Regions from separate parts of the Streptomyces sp. NPDC101490 genome, predicted to be linked through region 1. Evidence: riboswitches for the same ligand, from Rfam matches in the RefSeq annotation. Region 1 holds a riboswitch; each other region holds the start of a gene.
What was found. Region 1 has a riboswitch for thiamine pyrophosphate ahead of ACIRQY_RS24405 (thiamine ABC transporter substrate binding subunit). Riboswitches for the same ligand answer to the same signal wherever they lie in the genome.

Region 1 (5,410 bases):
GACGAGGAGCCGCCGCTCCCCCTGCGGCGAGCCCTCGGGCACCGGCATCCTCCCCCACACGGTGTCCGCGGCCCGCCCGCTCACCCGCGCCGCCACCACGTTGTCGAAACCGAGGAACCGGGCCACGAACTCCGACGCCGGACGCGCCCACACCTCCACGGGCGCACCCGTCTGGGCGATCCGCCCGTCCCGCATCACCACCACCCGGTCGGCCAGCGCGAACGCCTCGCCCTGGTCGTGGGTCACCGCCAGGACCGTCGTGCCCAGCCGCCCGAACAACTCCCGCAGCTCCACCACGAGCCGCTCCCGCAGCCCCCGGTCCAGCTGCCCCAGTGGTTCGTCCAGCATCAGCAGCCGGGGGCGCGGCGCCAGGGCCCGCGCGAGCGCCACCCGCTGCTGCTCGCCGCCGGAGAGCGCGGCCACGGAGCGCCGCCCGGCGCCCGGCAGCCCGACGAGGTCGAGCAGTTCCGCGACCCGTTCCGCCCGCTCGGTCCGGGGGACGCCGTGCATCCGCAGGCCGAAGCCGACGTTCCCGGCGACGTCCCGCTGCGGGAACAGCTGGTGGTCCTGGAACATCAGGCCCACGCCCCGCCGGTGCACCGGCACCCCGTCCTGGTCGGCCCCGGCAAGCAGCACCCGGCCGCCGTCCAGCGGCTGGAGTCCGGCCACCGCCCGCAGCAGTGTCGACTTGCCGCTGCCGCTGGGCCCGAGCACACAGACCGTCTCGTGTTCGGCGACCGCCAGGTCCACCGCGTCGAGCACGGCCCGCTCCCCGAACCGTACGGTCGCCCCTTCCAGTCTCAGCATCAGAACTCCCCGGAGGTCCGGTCGTTCCGGAGCCGTTCGAGCACCAACAGGGACACCGCGCACACCACCATGAGGATCGTCGAGAGGGCCATGGCCTGGCCGTAGTTGAGTTCGCCCGGACGTCCGAGCAGCCGCGCCACCGCCACCGGCAGCGTCGGGGCGTCGGCGCGGGCGATGAACACGGTCGCGCCGAACTCGCCCAGCGAGACGGCGAACGCGAACCCGGCGGCGACCAGCAGCGCCCGCCACACCAGCGGCAGGTCCACCTCGCGCCAGGCCCGCCACGGCGACGCGCCGAGCACCGCCGCCGCCTCCCGCAGCCGCTCGTCCACCGCCCGCAGCACCGGCAGCATCGTCCGTACCACGAAGGGGACACCGACCAGGGCCTGTGCGAGCGGTACGAGGATCCAGCTGGACCGCAGATCGAACGGCGGCTCGTCGAGCGTGATCAGGAAACCGAAGCCGACGGTCACCGCGGACACCCCGAGCGGCAGCATCAGCAGGGCGTCGAAGCCCCGGACGAGCCGCGCGGCCCGCCCGGCCCGCCCGCTCCGCCAGGTCAGCGCCGCCGCCGCGAGCCCGCCGACGAGAACCGCGATGCCGGTCGCCGCCGCCGCGTACCGCAGCGAGTTCCCGATCGCCTCCAGCGGCGGGACGAGGAAGGTGCCGGACTCGTCCAGCGTGCCGAGGGCCCGGTAGTAGCCGAGGCCGTACCCGTGGGGTCCGGCGAAGGACCGCTCCACCAGCACCCCCAGCGGCAGCAGGATCAGCAGCGCGACCGAGAGCAGCACCCCGCCGAGCAGCGTCCACTGTCCGGCGCCGCGCGGCCGGCGCGCGGTCCGCTCCGGCGGTACGAGCCGCAGCGCCGTCTCCCGGCGCCGTACCGTCCGGGCGTGCACGGCCAGGATCAGGCCCACCGCCACGAACTGCGTGAGCGTCAGGACGGCGGCCGTCGGCAGGTCGAGCAGCCGCGCGGTCTGCCGGTAGATCTCCGCCTCCAGGGTGGAGTACGCGCCCCCGCCGAGGATCTGCACGATGCCGAAGGAGGTGAACGTGAACAGGAAGACCATCAGCGCGGCGGCGGCCACCGAGGGCACGAGGGCGGGCAGCGTCACCGTCCGCCACGCCGTCCACCGCGAGGCGCCGAGGACCCGGGCCGCCTCCTCCTGGCGCGGGTCCAGCTGCGACCAGAGCCCGCCCACGGTCCGTACGACCACGGCGTAGTTGAAGAACACATGGGCGAGGAGGATCGCCCAGACGCTGGTGTCGAGCCGCAGCCCCCACAGCTCGTCCGTCAGCCCGTTCCGGCCGACGAGCGCGAGGAACGCGGTGCCGACGAGGACCGTGGGCAGCACGAACGGGACCGTGACCACGGCCCGCAGGACGCCCTTGCCCGGGAAGTCGAAGCGGGCGAAGACGTACGCCCCCGGCAGCGCGACGAGCAGGGTCAGCGCCGTCGACGCCAGCGCCTGCCAGAGCGTGAAGCCGAGGACGTCGAGGATCTCCGGGCGGGCCAGGGTGTCCCCGATCCGGCCGAGCCGCCAGCTGCCGTCGGGCCGCAGTCCCCGGTCCACGATCGACACGACGGGCCAGGCGAAGAAGACCGCGAAGAACGCGACGGGCAGGGCCATCAGGCCCAGCCGCGTCACGTTCCCTCGGACGTCGCGCCCTACTTCACGGCCAGCGACGACCACTGCTGGATCCACCCGTCACGCTTCGCGGCGATCTTCTCCGGCGCCATCGTCTCCGGCTTGTCCACGACCACGCCGTGCTTCGTGAACAGCTCGGGCAGCACCGCGTCCGTCACCACCGGGTTGACGAACATCTGGAGCGGCATGTCCTCCTGGAACGTCTTCGAGATCAGGAAGTCGATCAGCGCCTTGCCGCCCTCGGGGTTCTTCGCCCCGGTCAGCAGCCCCGCGAACTCGGTCTGCCGGAAGCAGGTGCCGGTGGACACCCCAGTCGGCGCCACCTTCGGCTGCGGCTCCCCGTAGAGCACCTCGACCGGGGGGCTGGAGGCGTACGACACGACGAGCGGCCGGTCGCCCTTGGCCTGCTTGCCCCCGGCCGAACCGGAGAACTCCTGGTTGTAGGCCAGCTCCCAGCTGTCGACGGTCTTCACGCCGTTGGCCCTGAGCTTCGACCAGTAGCCCGGCCAGCCGTCGTCGCCGTACTTGGCGGCGGTGCCGAGCAGGAAACCGAGCCCCGGGGACGACCGCTCGGGGTTCTCCACCACGAGGAGGTCCTTGTAGGCGGGCTTCACCAGGTCGTCGAAGGTGACCGGCGGCGCCAGCTTCCTGTCCGCGAAGTACTTCTTGTCGTAGTTGACGCAGATGTCCCCGGAGTCGACCGGGGTCACCCGGTGCTCCTTGTCCAGCCGGTACGCGGCCGGGACCCGGTCCAGTCCCTTCGCCTCGTACGGGACGAAGATCCCGTTGTCGAGGGCGCGGGACAGCAGCGTGTTGTCGACGCCGAAGAAGACGTCACCCTGCGGAGAGCCCTTGGTCAGGATCTCCTTGTTCACCGCCTCGCCCGCGTCCCCGCTCTTGAGGACCTTCACGGTGAATCCGGTCCGCTTCGTGAACTCCGCCAGCACCTCCTTGGAGGCGTTGAAGGAGTCGTGGCTCACGAGGGTCACGGTCTTCGGCGCGGGCGCGCCGGACTTCCCCGCCGCCTCGCGGGCGTCGTCCGCCCCGCACGCGGCCAGCGTGGTGACGCCCAGCGCCGCGACGAGCGCGACGGCGGCCGCCTTCTTGGTGCTCACTGACATTCCTCCTGGGTGTGACCAGGAAGAGACGCGGCCCCGCCCACCCGGAGGTGGGCAGGGCGCAACAGCTCGAGTTACGACCGAACTTCCTACCCAGAATGACCTGGGCGAGGTTCAGAGGGTCTGCGGCCTGACGGTCACCGCACTCTCAGCGCTGTGGCGCTCCCCTGTCGGAATATGAAGATGTGTTCGACCTCAGAGTACAAGGTCAGCGCTCGGCGGCCGCCAGCTGTCCACAGGCGCCCTCGATCTCCTGGCCCCGGGTGTCCCGCACGGTCACGGGCACCCCGTGCCGGGCGATGGCCTCGACGAACGCCTTCTCGTCCTCGGGACGGGACGCGGTCCACTTCGAGCCGGGCGTCGGGTTCAGCGGGATGAGGTTGACGTGCACCCGCTTGCCCTTGAGCAGCCGTCCGAGGAGGTCACCGCGCCAGGCCTGGTCGTTGATGTCCCGGATGAGGGCGTACTCGATCGAGATCCGGCGACCGGACTTCTCCGCGTACTCCCAGGCGGCGTCCAGGACCTCCCGCACGTTCCAGCGGGTGTTCACCGGCACCAGGGTGTCGCGCAGCTCGTCGTCGGGCGCGTGCAGGGAGACCGCGAGACGGCACTTGAAGCCCTCGTCGGCGAAGCGCAGCATCGCGGGGACGAGCCCGACGGTGGAGACGGTGATCCCGCGCTGGGAGAGGCCGAGCCCGTCCGGCTCGGGGTCGGTCAGCCGCCGGATGGCGCCGACGACCCGCTTGTAGTTGGCGAGCGGCTCGCCCATTCCCATGAACACGATGTTCGAGAGGCGGGCGGGCCCGCCGGGGACCTCGCCGTCGCGCAGCGCGCGCATCCCGTCGACGATCTGGTGCACGATCTCGGCGGTCGACAGGTTCCGGTCGAGGCCCGCCTGTCCGGTCGCGCAGAACGGGCAGTTCATCCCGCATCCGGCCTGCGAGGAGATGCACATCGTCACCCGGTCCGGGTAGCGCATGAGCACCGACTCGACCAGCGTGCCGTCGTGCAGCCGCCAGAGCGTCTTACGGGTGGTGTCGTCGTCGCAGGACAGGTGCCGCACCACCGACATCAGGTCGGGCAGCAGCTCGCCGGCCAGCTTCTCCCGCGAGGCGGCGGGGATGTCGGTCCACTCGGCGGGATCGTGCGCGTACCGCGCGAAGTAGTGCGCCGACAGCTGCTTGGCGCGGAAGGGCTTCTCACCGATGGCGGCGACGGCTTCCTTCCGCTCGGCGGGCGACAGGTCCGCGAGGTGCCGCGGCGGCTGCTTGGCACCGCGCGGGGCGACGAAAGTGAGTTCTCCGGGGGTCGGACGGGCCACGACGGGCGTCTCCTCAGGACGACGAGGTCTGGCACCACCCGACGGGCGGGGAACCACGGCGGCACACTGCCGGAGCCGGGACCTCAGGATCACCCCCGCGGCAGCGGGGCGTACGAAGGGCTCGCGACGCGGTGCGCCACGAGCCCTTCCAGAGTACCCGCTGTCCGTCAACCCGTTCCGACGAAGAGCGCGAGCAGCAGCCAGACCACCGGCGCCGTCGGCAGCAGCGAGTCCAGCCGGTCCATGATGCCGCCGTGACCGGGCAGCAGCGTGCCCATGTCCTTGATGCCCAGGTCACGCTTGATCATCGACTCGCCGAGGTCGCCGAGCGTCGCGCTCGCCGCCACCGCGAGGCCGAGGACCAGACCCTGCCACCAGACGCCGTCGTCGATCAGGAACTGCATGCACAGCGCGCCCGCCGCCATCGCGAACGTCACCGCGCCGACGAGCCCCTCACGGGTCTTTCCGGGGCTGATCCTCGGGGCCAGCTTGTGCTTGCCGAACCGCCAGCCGAT
Region 2 (5,410 bases), on a different contig from region 1:
ACCGGCTCCTGCGCCCGGGTCACCGCCGAGGCCAGCATCACCGCCGCGCACCCCAGCTCCATCGCGAGCGTCGCGTCCGACGCGGTGCCCGCGCCCGCGTCGAGGATCACCGGCACCCCGGCCCGCTCCACGATCAGCTCGAAGTTGTGCGGGTTGCGGATGCCGAGTCCGGAGCCGATGGGGGAGCCCAGCGGCATGATCGCCGCACAGCCCACGTCCTCCAGCTTCCGGGCGAGGACCGGGTCGTCGTTGGTGTACGGGAGCACGGTGAACCCGTCGTCGACGAGGGTCTCGGCCGCGGCGAGGAGCTCCTCCCCGTCCGGCAGCAGGGTCCGCTCGTCGGCGACGACCTCCAGCTTCACCCAGTCGGTGCCCAGCGCCTCCCGGGCGAGCCGGGCGGTCAGGACCGCCTCGCCCGCGGTGAAACAGCCCGCCGTGTTGGGCAGCACCCGGATGCCGAGCCGCTCCAGGACGGAGAGGACCGAGCCCCGCACGGTCGGGTCGAGCCGCCGCATGGCGACGGTGGTCAGCTCGGTGCCCGAGGCGGTCAGGGAGCGCTCCAGGACGTCGAGGCTGGGGGCCCCGCCGGTACCCATGACCAGCCGGGAGGAGAACTCCGCGCCCCCGAGGACGAACACGTCGTCGGACATCGCGCTCAGCCCCCCTGGACCGCGGTGAGGACCTCCACCCGGTCGCCCTCGCCGAGCGGGGTCGTGGCCCACTCGCCGCGCGGCACGACCGTCTCGTTGAGGGCCGCGGCGACCCCGGAGCGGGCCGTGGTCAGGGTGGCGACGAGGGCGTCGAGGGAGAGCGGGCCGGGCAGCTCGCGCGCCTCCCCGTTCACGGACACGATCATGCGGGCTGCTCCTGGCGTACGGGAGGGGCGGGGGCGAAGCGGCGGGGGGAGAAGGGGCGCGCCTCCTCGGGGAGGACGCCGGTGGTGAGGACCTCGGCCATCACGTCGCCGGTCACGGGGGTCAGCAGCACCCCGTTGCGGTGGTGGCCGGTGGCCAGGTGCAGGCCGGGCAGCGCGGTGGGGCCCAGCAGGGGCGCGTTGTCGGGAGAGCAGGGGCGGAGCCCCGCCAGGGTCTCGGTGAGCGGCAGCTCGGTGATGCCGGGGACCAGTTCGTGGGCGTCGCGCAGCAGCTCGTACACCCCGCCCGCGGTCACCGTGGTGTCCCAGCCGAGTTCCTCGCTGGTGGCGCCGACGACCAGCTCGCCGTTGGCACGGGGCACCAGGTAGACATGGCTGCCCCGGACCATGGCACGGACCGTCCGGGACAGGAAGGGGGCGTACGCGGCCGGTATCCGCAGCCGCAGGACCTGGCCCTTGACCGGGCGCACCGGCGGGAGGACCTCCTCGGGCACGCCCGCGAGGCGCCCGCTCAGACTGCCCGCCGCGAGCACGACCTGGTCGGCGGCGAGGTGCCCGCCGTCGGCGAGCCCGGCGCCGCGCGCCCGGTCGGCGGTGACCGTCAGACCGTGGGCGAGGGCGCGGTGGAAGACCACCCCGGCGCGTTCGCAGGCGACGAGGAGGGCGGCGGCGAGCCGTCGCGGGTCGACCTGGTGGTCGCCGTCCACCCGCAGCCCGCCGCGCACCCCGGGCGCGAGCATCGGTTCCAGACGGCGGCACTCGCGCCCGCTGAGCCATTCGGAGGCGAGCCCGCAGCGCGTCTGGAGGGCGTGCAGCTCGCGCAGATGGGCCCGGTCGTCGGCGTCGAGGGCGACGGCGAGGGTGCCGCAGGCGCGGTGGCCGACGTCGTGGCCGGTGGCCTCCTCCAGCTCGGCGACGAAGGCGGGGTAGCGCGCGGCGGAGGCGAGGTTGAGCCCGAGGAGGGTCTCCTCGCCGTAGTGGAGTTCGGTGACGGCGGCGAGCATCCCGGCGGCGACCCGGGCCGCTCCGCCGCCGGGATCCGGGTCGACCACGGCGGCGCGCAGTCCGCGCCGCGCGGCCCGCCAGGCCGTGACCAGGCCGATGATGCCGCCCCCGACCACGAGGACATCGGAAGAACGCATGGGCGTCCAGCCCCTCCCTTCGCCGGCATGACCCGGATCAGGTTCGTACGGTCGGAGGCCGTCCCAGCCTCCCTCTCAGCCCGGTGCGTCCGGGCTCCCGCGAGTGCTTTACGCCCGCCAGACTAGCCCGCGCCGCCGGGCGGCCGCAGGACCCCGCCCCACCCCGACTTCCTGACGGTCCATCAGGTGCGTAGGGTGGCCGGGTGAGCGAGCAGAAGCGGGACCAGCAGCACGTCGTGATCGTCGGCGCCGGGATGGCGGGCGTCCAGACCGCCGTCGCCCTGCGCGAACAGGGCTTCACCGGCCCCGTCACCCTCATCGGCGGCGAACCCCACCAGCCCTACGACCGGCCCCCGCTCTCCAAGGCCGTCCTCCTCGGCGAGGCCGAGGACTCCGCCTTCGACATCGACTTCGACGACCTCGGCGTCACCCTCCGCCTCGGCCTGGGCGTCACCGGACTGCGCGCCGACGCCCACGAGATCGACACCGAGGAGGGACCCGTCGGCTACGACGTCCTCGTCCTCGCCACTGGCGCCCACCCCCTCACCCTGCCCGGCACCGAGGGCGTCCCCGGGGTCCATCTGCTCCGCACCCTCGACGACGCCGTCCGCCTCGGCCCCGTCCTGGCCCGCCGCAGCGCCGTCGTGGTCGTCGGCGCGGGCTGGATCGGCGCCGAGTTCGCCACCGCCGCCCGCGCGGCCGGATGTCCCGTCACCGTCGTCGAGGCCGCGGACCTCCCCCTCGCCGGGATCCTGCCCGCCGAGATCGCCGCCCCCATGGCCGAGTGGTACGGGGCGAGCGGCGCCGAACTCCTCACCCACGCCCGCGTGGCCACCGTCGCACCCGGCCGGGTCGTCCTCGCCGACGGCCGCGAACTCCCCGCCGAGGCCGTTGTCGTCGGCATCGGAGCCCGCCCCGCCACCGACTGGCTCACCGGCTCCGGCATCGCCCTCGACCCGAGCGGCGCCGTCACCGCCGACGACCGGCTGCGCACCTCCCTGCCCGATGTGTACGCGGTCGGCGACTGCGCCTCCTTCCCCTCCGCCCGCTACGGCGAACGGCTCCTCGTCCACCACTGGGACAACGCCCTCCAGGGCCCGCGCACCGTCGCCTCGGCCATCACCGGGACCGACCGGGGGCCGTACGACCCCGTCCCGTACTTCTGGTCCGAGCAGTTCGGCCGCTTCGTCCAGTACGCCGGCCACCACGCCCGCGCGGACGCGCTCGTCCGGCGCGGCGACCCCGCCGACGACGCCTGGTCCGTGCTCTGGCTGCGCGCCGGGGTCCCCGTCGCCCTGCTGGCCGTCGGCCGCCCCCGCGACCTGGCCCAGGGCCGCAGGCTCATCGAGACCGGCACCCCGGTCGACCCGGTCCGCGCGGCGGACCCCTCCGTCCCCCTGAAGGCGGCCGTCGGGTAGGGCCCGACTACCGGCTGTCGGTCCGGGATGGCAGGCTTGTCCCCGTGACCCAGATTGACGTAAAGATCGATGCGCTCGTCCCCGCCTGGCTCTACGTGCCCGACATCGCGGAGATGCTCGACATCGACGTGACCCGCGTGCGGCAGCTGATCAAGGAAGGCCAGCTCATCGCCGTCCGCCGGGGAGAGAACAACGCCCTGCAGATCCCCGCCGCCTTCCTCCAGGAGGACCGGATCGTCAAGGGCCTCGTCGGCACCCTCACGCTGCTGCGCGACGACGGTTTCAGCGACGAGGAGATGCTGGAGTGGCTCTTCACTCCGGACGAGAGCCTGCCGGGCACGCCCGCGCAGGCCCTCGGCGAGAATCGCGGCACGGAGGTGAAGCGCCGCGCCCAGGCGCTCGCCCTCTGACCCGGCACCGAAGACACCACCCGCGTGTCGCGGCGTCCGGCCCCGCCCGGGACCGGCCGCCGCGCCCCGCGCCACCGACGGGGGAACCCAACCGTGCCCACGCCTCGTGAGCAGCTCGCCGACGCCCGGCTCTACCTGTGCACCGACGCCCGGAAGCGCCAGGGCGACCTGCCCGCCTTCCTCGACGCGGTGCTCTCCTCCGGCGTCGACGTCGTCCAGCTCCGCGACAAGGGCATGGAGGCGGCCGAGGAACTGGAACACCTCGCCGTGTTCGCCGACGCGGTCCGCCGCCACGGCAAGCTCCTCGCGGTGAACGACCGGGCCGATGTCGCCCACGCCATCGGCTCCGACGTGCTCCACCTGGGCCAGGGCGACCTGCCCGTGCCCGCCGCCCGCGCGATCCTCGGCGACCGGGTCCTGATCGGCCGCTCCTGCCACGCCGAGGACGAGGTCGCCGCCGCGGCCGCCGCACCGGGCGTCGACTACTTCTGCACCGGACCCTGCTGGCCCACCCCCACCAAACCGGGGCGGTACGCGCCGGGCCTCGGCCTCGTGCGGTACGCGGCGGAGCTGGCCCGGGACCGGCCCTGGTTCGCCATCGGCGGCATCGACGGGACCACCCTCGACGAGGTCCTGGACGCGGGCGCCCGCCGGATCGTCGTCGTCCGCGCGATCACCGAGGCGGACGACCCCGCCGCCGCGACCGCGTCCCTCGCCGCCCGGGTCCGGGAGCGCGCCCGGCAGGGCTAGACACCCGTCTCCGCCCCTGGACCCCGGGTCCCCGCCCCCGGACCCGTTCCCGCCCCCGGGCGGACATCCGGGCGGACATCCGGCCCGAGTCCGGACACGCCCCGATCCGTCCGTCTGTCCGAAAACATGTCCATCCACCGGACGCCCGGTACGCGGCTCGCCGTGCCCCGTCTAACCTGCCGTTATGGCCCTTGGTACCGCTTCCGTCCGCTCGGACCGTGCCCGCACGGTCCGGGACATCCTCGCCTCCGGCGGCACGTCGTACTCCTTCGAGTTCTACGCACCCCGGACCGAGAAGGGCGAGCAGGTGCTCTGGAACGCGATGCGGCGCGTCGAGGCGGTCGGGCCCAGCTTCGTCTCCGTGACCTACGGCGCCGGGGGCTCCACCCGAGGCGGCACCGTGAAGGCCACCCAGAAGATCGCCTCCGACACCACGCTGACCCCGGTCGCGCACCTCACCGCCGTCGACCACTCGGTCGCCGAGCTGCGCAACATCCTCGGCCAGTACGCCGACGCGGGCATCCGGAACATGCTCGCCGTCCGCGGCGACCCGCCGGGCGACCCGCTGGGCGAGTGGGTCGAGCACCCCGAGGGCGTCCGCTACGCGGCCGACCTGGTACGGCTGATCAAGGAGTCGGGAGACTTCTGCGTTGGCGTCGCCGCCTTCCCCGAGATGCACCCCAGGTCCACCGACTGGGACACCGACGTCCGGCACTTCGTGGCCAAGTGCCGCGCGGGCGCGGACTACGCGATCACCCAGATGTTCTTCGACCCGGAGAACTACCTGCGGCTGCGCGACCGCGTCGCCAAGGCGGG
Region 3 (5,410 bases), on a different contig from region 1:
CGGCCAGGTCGGCGCGGAGGACGGCGAGGACGACACGGGACCGGTCGTCGACGGACCGCACGTCTACGCCGAGGGCCTCGCCATCGCCATGGACGGCGGAGTGACCATGGCCGGAAAGCTCCTGGTCGTCCAACTGCCCCTGACCGGCTGACGCGTCACCCTGCGCATCCGGGGACGGCGAATTCCGGAAACACCCTGTCAGCCCGTGGCACCCCCGTCCTACCATCGGGGTCCATTGGTAGCAGGCTCTCCTCCGTTTCCGCTCGACCGACCGTTCGCCACGGCTGATCCGCGGCCACGGAGCATCGGGGGATGCACATGAACGTGGCTCCGCACCTGCTGACCGAGGACCGCGCCGAGTACGAGCGGGTCCTCGACGACGCACTGAACACCGCCCACGCACGTCCGGATCTCGACGGAGCGGGCACCCGCCTCACCCTCGTACAGCTGCGTGCCCTCACGCTGAACGCGACCACGCTGGTCACCAGCGCGGCGGCGAGCGAGTACGAGCACTACGTGAAGGTCCGCGAGCAGCACCGCGCGGCCCTCGGCAACCGCCCCTCGACCGCCGACCGGCCGGGACCGGGCGGCGCGGGTGTCGTCGCCGTCCTCACCGTCATGGTGCCCGTCCTCGCGGGCGCGGCGGCCGTCATCCTCCTGCTGGCGGGCGCGGTCCTGCACGCCCTCACCCCGACCGTGGAGTTCGGCGCGACGCTGCTCACCGCCGGTCTGGTCTTCGGGACGGTGGCCGCGGCGGGACTGCTCTGCGCCGCCGTGGGGCTGCTCGTGACGGCCCTGCGCAACAGCCCCGCGGAGGTGGGCGGGAACCAGGACGACGAGCTGTCCCGCGCCCGGGAGGCCTGGCGCCTGGCCCTCCTCGAGCGCGGGATCGTGCCCTTCCTCCACGACGTCCTCACCGCCGCCGCCCCCGTGCCCGACACCCCGGACGGCTGAGACCGCGCCGGTACCGGTGTCCGGCACCAGTACCGGCGGCGGCGGGCGGGTGGATCAGTCCGCGAGCGGGAGGTACACGCGGTTGCCGCTCGCCGCGAACTCCTGGGACTTCTCGGCCATCCCCGCCTCGATCTCCCGCTGGGTGCCGCCGTGCTCCCGCCGGATGTCCTGCGAGATCTTCATCGAACAGAACTTCGGCCCGCACATGGAACAGAAGTGCGCCGTCTTCGCGGGCTCCGCGGGCAGCGTCTCGTCATGGAACTCACGCGCGGTGTCGGGGTCGAGCGCCAGGTTGAACTGGTCCTCCCAGCGGAACTCGAACCGCGCGTCGGACAGCGCGTCGTCCCACTCCTGCGCGCCCGGGTGCCCCTTGGCCAGGTCCGCCGCGTGCGCCGCGATCTTGTACGTGATGACACCGGTCTTCACGTCGTCCCGGTTCGGCAGGCCCAGGTGCTCCTTGGGCGTGACGTAGCAGAGCATCGCCGTGCCCCACCAGGCGATCATCGCCGCGCCGATGCCGGAGGTGATGTGGTCGTACGCGGGCGCCACGTCCGTGGTCAGCGGGCCGAGCGTGTAGAACGGCGCCTCCTCACAGATCTCCTGCTGGAGGTCGATGTTCTCCTTGATCTTGTGCATCGGGACGTGCCCGGGGCCCTCGATCATCGTCTGCACGTGGTGCCGCTTGGCGATCGTGTTCAGTTCGCCGAGCGTACGCAGCTCCGCGAACTGCGCCTCGTCGTTGGCGTCCGCGATCGAGCCGGGGCGCAGTCCGTCGCCGAGCGAGTACGTGACGTCGTAGGCCGCGAGGATCTCGCAGAGCTCCTCGAAGTGCGTATAGAGGAAGTTCTCCTTGTGGTGCGCGAGGCACCAGGCGGCCATGATCGAGCCGCCGCGCGAGACGATGCCGGTCTTGCGGCGCGCGGTGAGCGGCACGTACGGCAGGAGTACGCCGGCGTGCACGGTCATGTAGTCCACGCCCTGCTCGGCCTGTTCGACGACCGTGTCCTTGTAGACCTCCCAGGTCAGTTCCTCGGCCCTGCCGTCGACCTTCTCCAGCGCCTGGTAGAGCGGCACGGTGCCGATCGGTACGGGGGAGTTGCGCAGGACCCACTCACGGGTGGTGTGGATGTTGCGGCCGGTGGACAGATCCATGACCGTGTCCGCGCCCCACTTGGTCGCCCAGGTCATCTTCTCCACCTCCTCCTCGATGGAGGAGGTGACGGCGGAGTTGCCGATGTTGGCGTTGACCTTCACCAGGAACCGCTTGCCGATGATCATCGGCTCGATCTCCGGGTGGTTGACGTTCGCGGGCAGCACCGCGCGGCCCGCCGCGATCTCCTCCCGCACGACCTCGGGGGAGACGTTCTCCCGGATCGCCACGTACTCCATCTCCGGGGTGATCTCGCCCCGCCGGGCGTACGCGAGCTGGGTCACCGCCCGGCCCTCGCGTCCCCGGCGGGGCAGCCGGGGACGGCCGGGGAAGACGGCGTCGAGGTTCTTGAGCCCGCCGCGCGGCGAGGTGTGCTTGATGCCGTCGTCCTCGGGGCGGACCGGGCGGCCCGCGTACTCCTCGGTGTCGCCGCGCGCGACGATCCAGTTCTCGCGCAGGGCCGGAAGGCCCCGTCGCACATCGGTGTCGACGGTCGGGTCGGTGTACGGGCCGGAGGTGTCGTACAGCGTGACGTCCCGGCCGTTGGTGAGGTGCACCTGACGGACCGGCACCCGGAGGTCGGGGCGCGAGCCCTGGACGTACCCCTTGTGCCAACCGGGCGTGCGCTCCTGCCCGTCGGTCCGGTTCTGGTCGGAGGCAGGCGTGCGTGCGTCCTGAATGGTCATGAGACCGATCTCCCTACGCCGGCATTACCCGGTAACAGGTTCGGCGGTCGGCGCAGCCCTTTCCCGTACGTACATCAGTACGCGCGTACGGTGATTCAGCGCCCTCTCAGCCCGGTGCTCCGAGCTCCCGCGTGTGCAAAGGTGCCACCACGCTAGCGCCATTCCTGGCGTGCTGAACAGTGGGCCCCTGCCGTTCTTGCGATGATCGGTCGGTGACTTCCCCCCATCAGACCCCCGAACCGCACGGCCACGGGCACGGCCATGGGCACAGCCACAGCCACGGTCCCGCCGCCCCGGTCTCCCGTCATCTGCGCAAGGTCATCGCCGCGATCCTGATCCCGTTCGCCACCGCCGTCGTGGTCGGTCTGGTGGTGCTGTGGCCGGGCGGCACCCCGGCGCACGAGCGCACCGGGGTCGGCTTCGACCGGCAGACGGAGCAGGGCAGGGTCGTCTCCGTGCAGTACGTCGACTGCGCGTCGGTGAACGCCGGACAGGTCCCGCCGACCGGGGACACCTCCACCCCCGAGGAGCGCGGGGCCGTCGACTCCCGGCGGGGGCAGTGCGCGAAGGCGACGGTCGAGGTCACCAGCGGGCCGGAGAAGGGGCGGCGGTTCACCGAGATCGTGCAGCCGGACGCGCCCCGTCAACTCCACCAGGGCCAGGGCGTGGTGGTGGCGTACGCCCCCGACGCGCCCCCCGACCTCCAGTACTCGGTGACGGACGTCAACCGGAAGCTCCCGATCGCCCTGCTCGCGGGGATCTTCGCGCTCGCGGTGGTGCTCGTCGGGCGCCTGCGCGGCCTGATGGCGCTCGTCGCGCTCGTCATCAGCTTCCTCGTGCTGACGTTCTTCATCCTCCCGGCGATCCTGGAGGGATCGAATCCGCTGGTCGTAGCGGTGGTCGGATCGAGCGTGATCATGCTGGCCGCGCTCTATCTGTGCCACGGCCTCTCGGCCCGCACCTCGGTCGCGGTGCTCGGGACGCTGATCTCGCTGCTGCTGATCGGGCTGCTCGGGTCGCTCTTCATCGACTGGGCCTCGCTGAGCGGCAACACCGACGACAACACCGGACTGATCCACGGCCTCTACCCGAACATCGACATGTCCGGTCTGCTGCTCGCCGGAATCATCATCGGCTCGCTCGGTGTGCTCGACGACGTCACGGTCACCCAGACCTCCGCCGTCTGGGAACTGCACCAGGCCGACCCGGACATGGGGCCGCGCGCGCTGTACCGGGCCGGGATCCGGATCGGCCGCGACCACATCGCCTCGGTCGTGAACACCCTGGTGCTGGCGTACGCGGGCGCCGCCCTTCCGCTGCTTCTCCTCTTCTCGATCGCGCAGAGCAGCATGGGGACGGTGGCCAACAGCGAGCTGGTCGCCGAGGAGATCGTCCGGACGCTGGTCGGCTCGATCGGCCTGGTCGCCTCCGTGCCGCTCACCACGGCGCTCGCGGCCCTGGTGGTCTCCGCCGACCGTGAGCGGGCCGGGGGTGCCGGTCGTGCCGGGGGACCGACCGCGGCCGGTGACCGTACGGGAGCGGGCACCCGGCGGGCCACCGGCACGCGGGGCGGACGCCGTCGCCGCGCCAGATGACGGCCGCGGGACGGCGGGTACCGGCGCAGAGCTGGGACGGGAGGCCCGTTCGCACTGGGTGGTACGGGAGAACCGGGTGGTACGCGCACACCGGGTCGTACGCGAACACCGGGTCGTACGGGAAAGGTGTCGCCGTGCTGGTGGGTGCGGGCACGGGGGAGGCGTCGTCGTGCTCGACGCCAGGGGCGCGGGGAGGGTGCCCCGTGCCGGGTGGTGGGCGCCGGTCAGGCCGCCGGGCCCGCGCTCTCCTCGGCCAGGATGCGGCCGAGCGCGGCTTCCAGATTGTCCTCGAAGTCGCCCAGGTTCCGTTCCTGACCGAGTGGGACCAGCTTGTCCGTGCGGTCGAGGAACGCGACGAGCGGTGGCGCGCTGGCCCGGAACAGGGCCCGGTCGCTTCCGACCTGGAGCCTGATGGAAACGTCCGAGAGACCCTCCGGCTCCGTCGGGGCGATGTGCACATCGCCCTCCCCGCTGGGCCTGTTGATCCCGTCGAGCAGCAGCTCCCGGCCGAACGCCCAGGTCACCGGAGCGTCTCCGGGGAGGTGGAAGGTCATCCGCACCGCGTAGGGATCACGGGTCTCGTACCGCAGTTCCACCGGGATCCTGAACGAGAGCTCCTCGGAGACGAGGAAGCTCATCAGGACCTCGGCCTGAACCGACTCTCGCATCATGTACCCCGCAGTAGATGAAGCAGTTGTGTAAACAGCTGCTGAAAGCTGTGACCGAAACGGCCAGGAATGATCCCCCGTGGCCCTCTTGACGCAATCGTGCTGTACGCGCTAGCAGATCACAAGGAGTGATTTTTCAGATACTGATAGAGAAAGCGAGGGAGTTGAAGAGCTTTCCGATCTCTGCACGTAGCCGCTCGATTGCTGGGAGCAACCGTTCTTCCTGGTGGAGCGGCAGGGAAATGGCCACAGCGGCGGCCGTGGAGCCTGCTGTGATGGGGATCGCGGCACAAACTGTGCCGAGCGCATATTCCTGACGCTCCACCAGGGGCTCCATTCGCCCCAAACCACCCAAAC

Region 2: another riboswitch for thiamine pyrophosphate. It lies ahead of thiO (glycine oxidase ThiO); the one in region 1 lies ahead of ACIRQY_RS24405 (thiamine ABC transporter substrate binding subunit).
Region 3: another riboswitch for thiamine pyrophosphate. It lies ahead of thiC (phosphomethylpyrimidine synthase ThiC); the one in region 1 lies ahead of ACIRQY_RS24405 (thiamine ABC transporter substrate binding subunit).

Annotation. Positions count from the first base shown of each region.
Region 1 is NZ_JBIWNI010000015.1:74,267-79,676, reverse strand. Features, by position in the region: gene ACIRQY_RS24415 (ABC transporter ATP-binding protein) at 1-807, opposite strand, end outside; gene ACIRQY_RS24410 (ABC transporter permease) at 807-2,438, opposite strand; gene ACIRQY_RS24405 (thiamine ABC transporter substrate binding subunit) at 2,477-3,577, opposite strand; TPP riboswitch at 3,643-3,753, opposite strand; gene rlmN (23S rRNA (adenine(2503)-C(2))-methyltransferase RlmN) at 3,783-4,895, opposite strand; gene ACIRQY_RS24395 (phosphatidate cytidylyltransferase) at 5,063-5,410, opposite strand, start outside.
Region 2 is NZ_JBIWNI010000003.1:355,082-360,491, reverse strand. Features, by position in the region: gene ACIRQY_RS09260 (thiazole synthase) at 1-650, opposite strand, end outside; gene thiS (sulfur carrier protein ThiS) at 656-856, opposite strand; gene thiO (glycine oxidase ThiO) at 853-2,016, opposite strand; TPP riboswitch at 2,014-2,127, opposite strand; gene ACIRQY_RS09245 (NAD(P)/FAD-dependent oxidoreductase) at 2,220-3,434, shown strand; gene ACIRQY_RS09240 (Rv2175c family DNA-binding protein) at 3,479-3,844, shown strand; gene thiE (thiamine phosphate synthase) at 3,938-4,594, shown strand; gene metF (methylenetetrahydrofolate reductase [NAD(P)H]) at 4,779-5,410, shown strand, end outside.
Region 3 is NZ_JBIWNI010000005.1:210,528-215,937, forward strand. Features, by position in the region: gene ACIRQY_RS14010 (metallophosphoesterase) at 1-151, shown strand, start outside; gene ACIRQY_RS14015 (hypothetical protein) at 313-954, shown strand; gene thiC (phosphomethylpyrimidine synthase ThiC) at 1,009-2,790, opposite strand; TPP riboswitch at 2,784-2,931, opposite strand; gene ACIRQY_RS14025 (YibE/F family protein) at 3,003-4,385, shown strand; gene ACIRQY_RS14030 (SsgA family sporulation/cell division regulator) at 4,610-5,053, opposite strand; gene ACIRQY_RS14035 (helix-turn-helix domain-containing protein) at 5,190-5,410, opposite strand, start outside.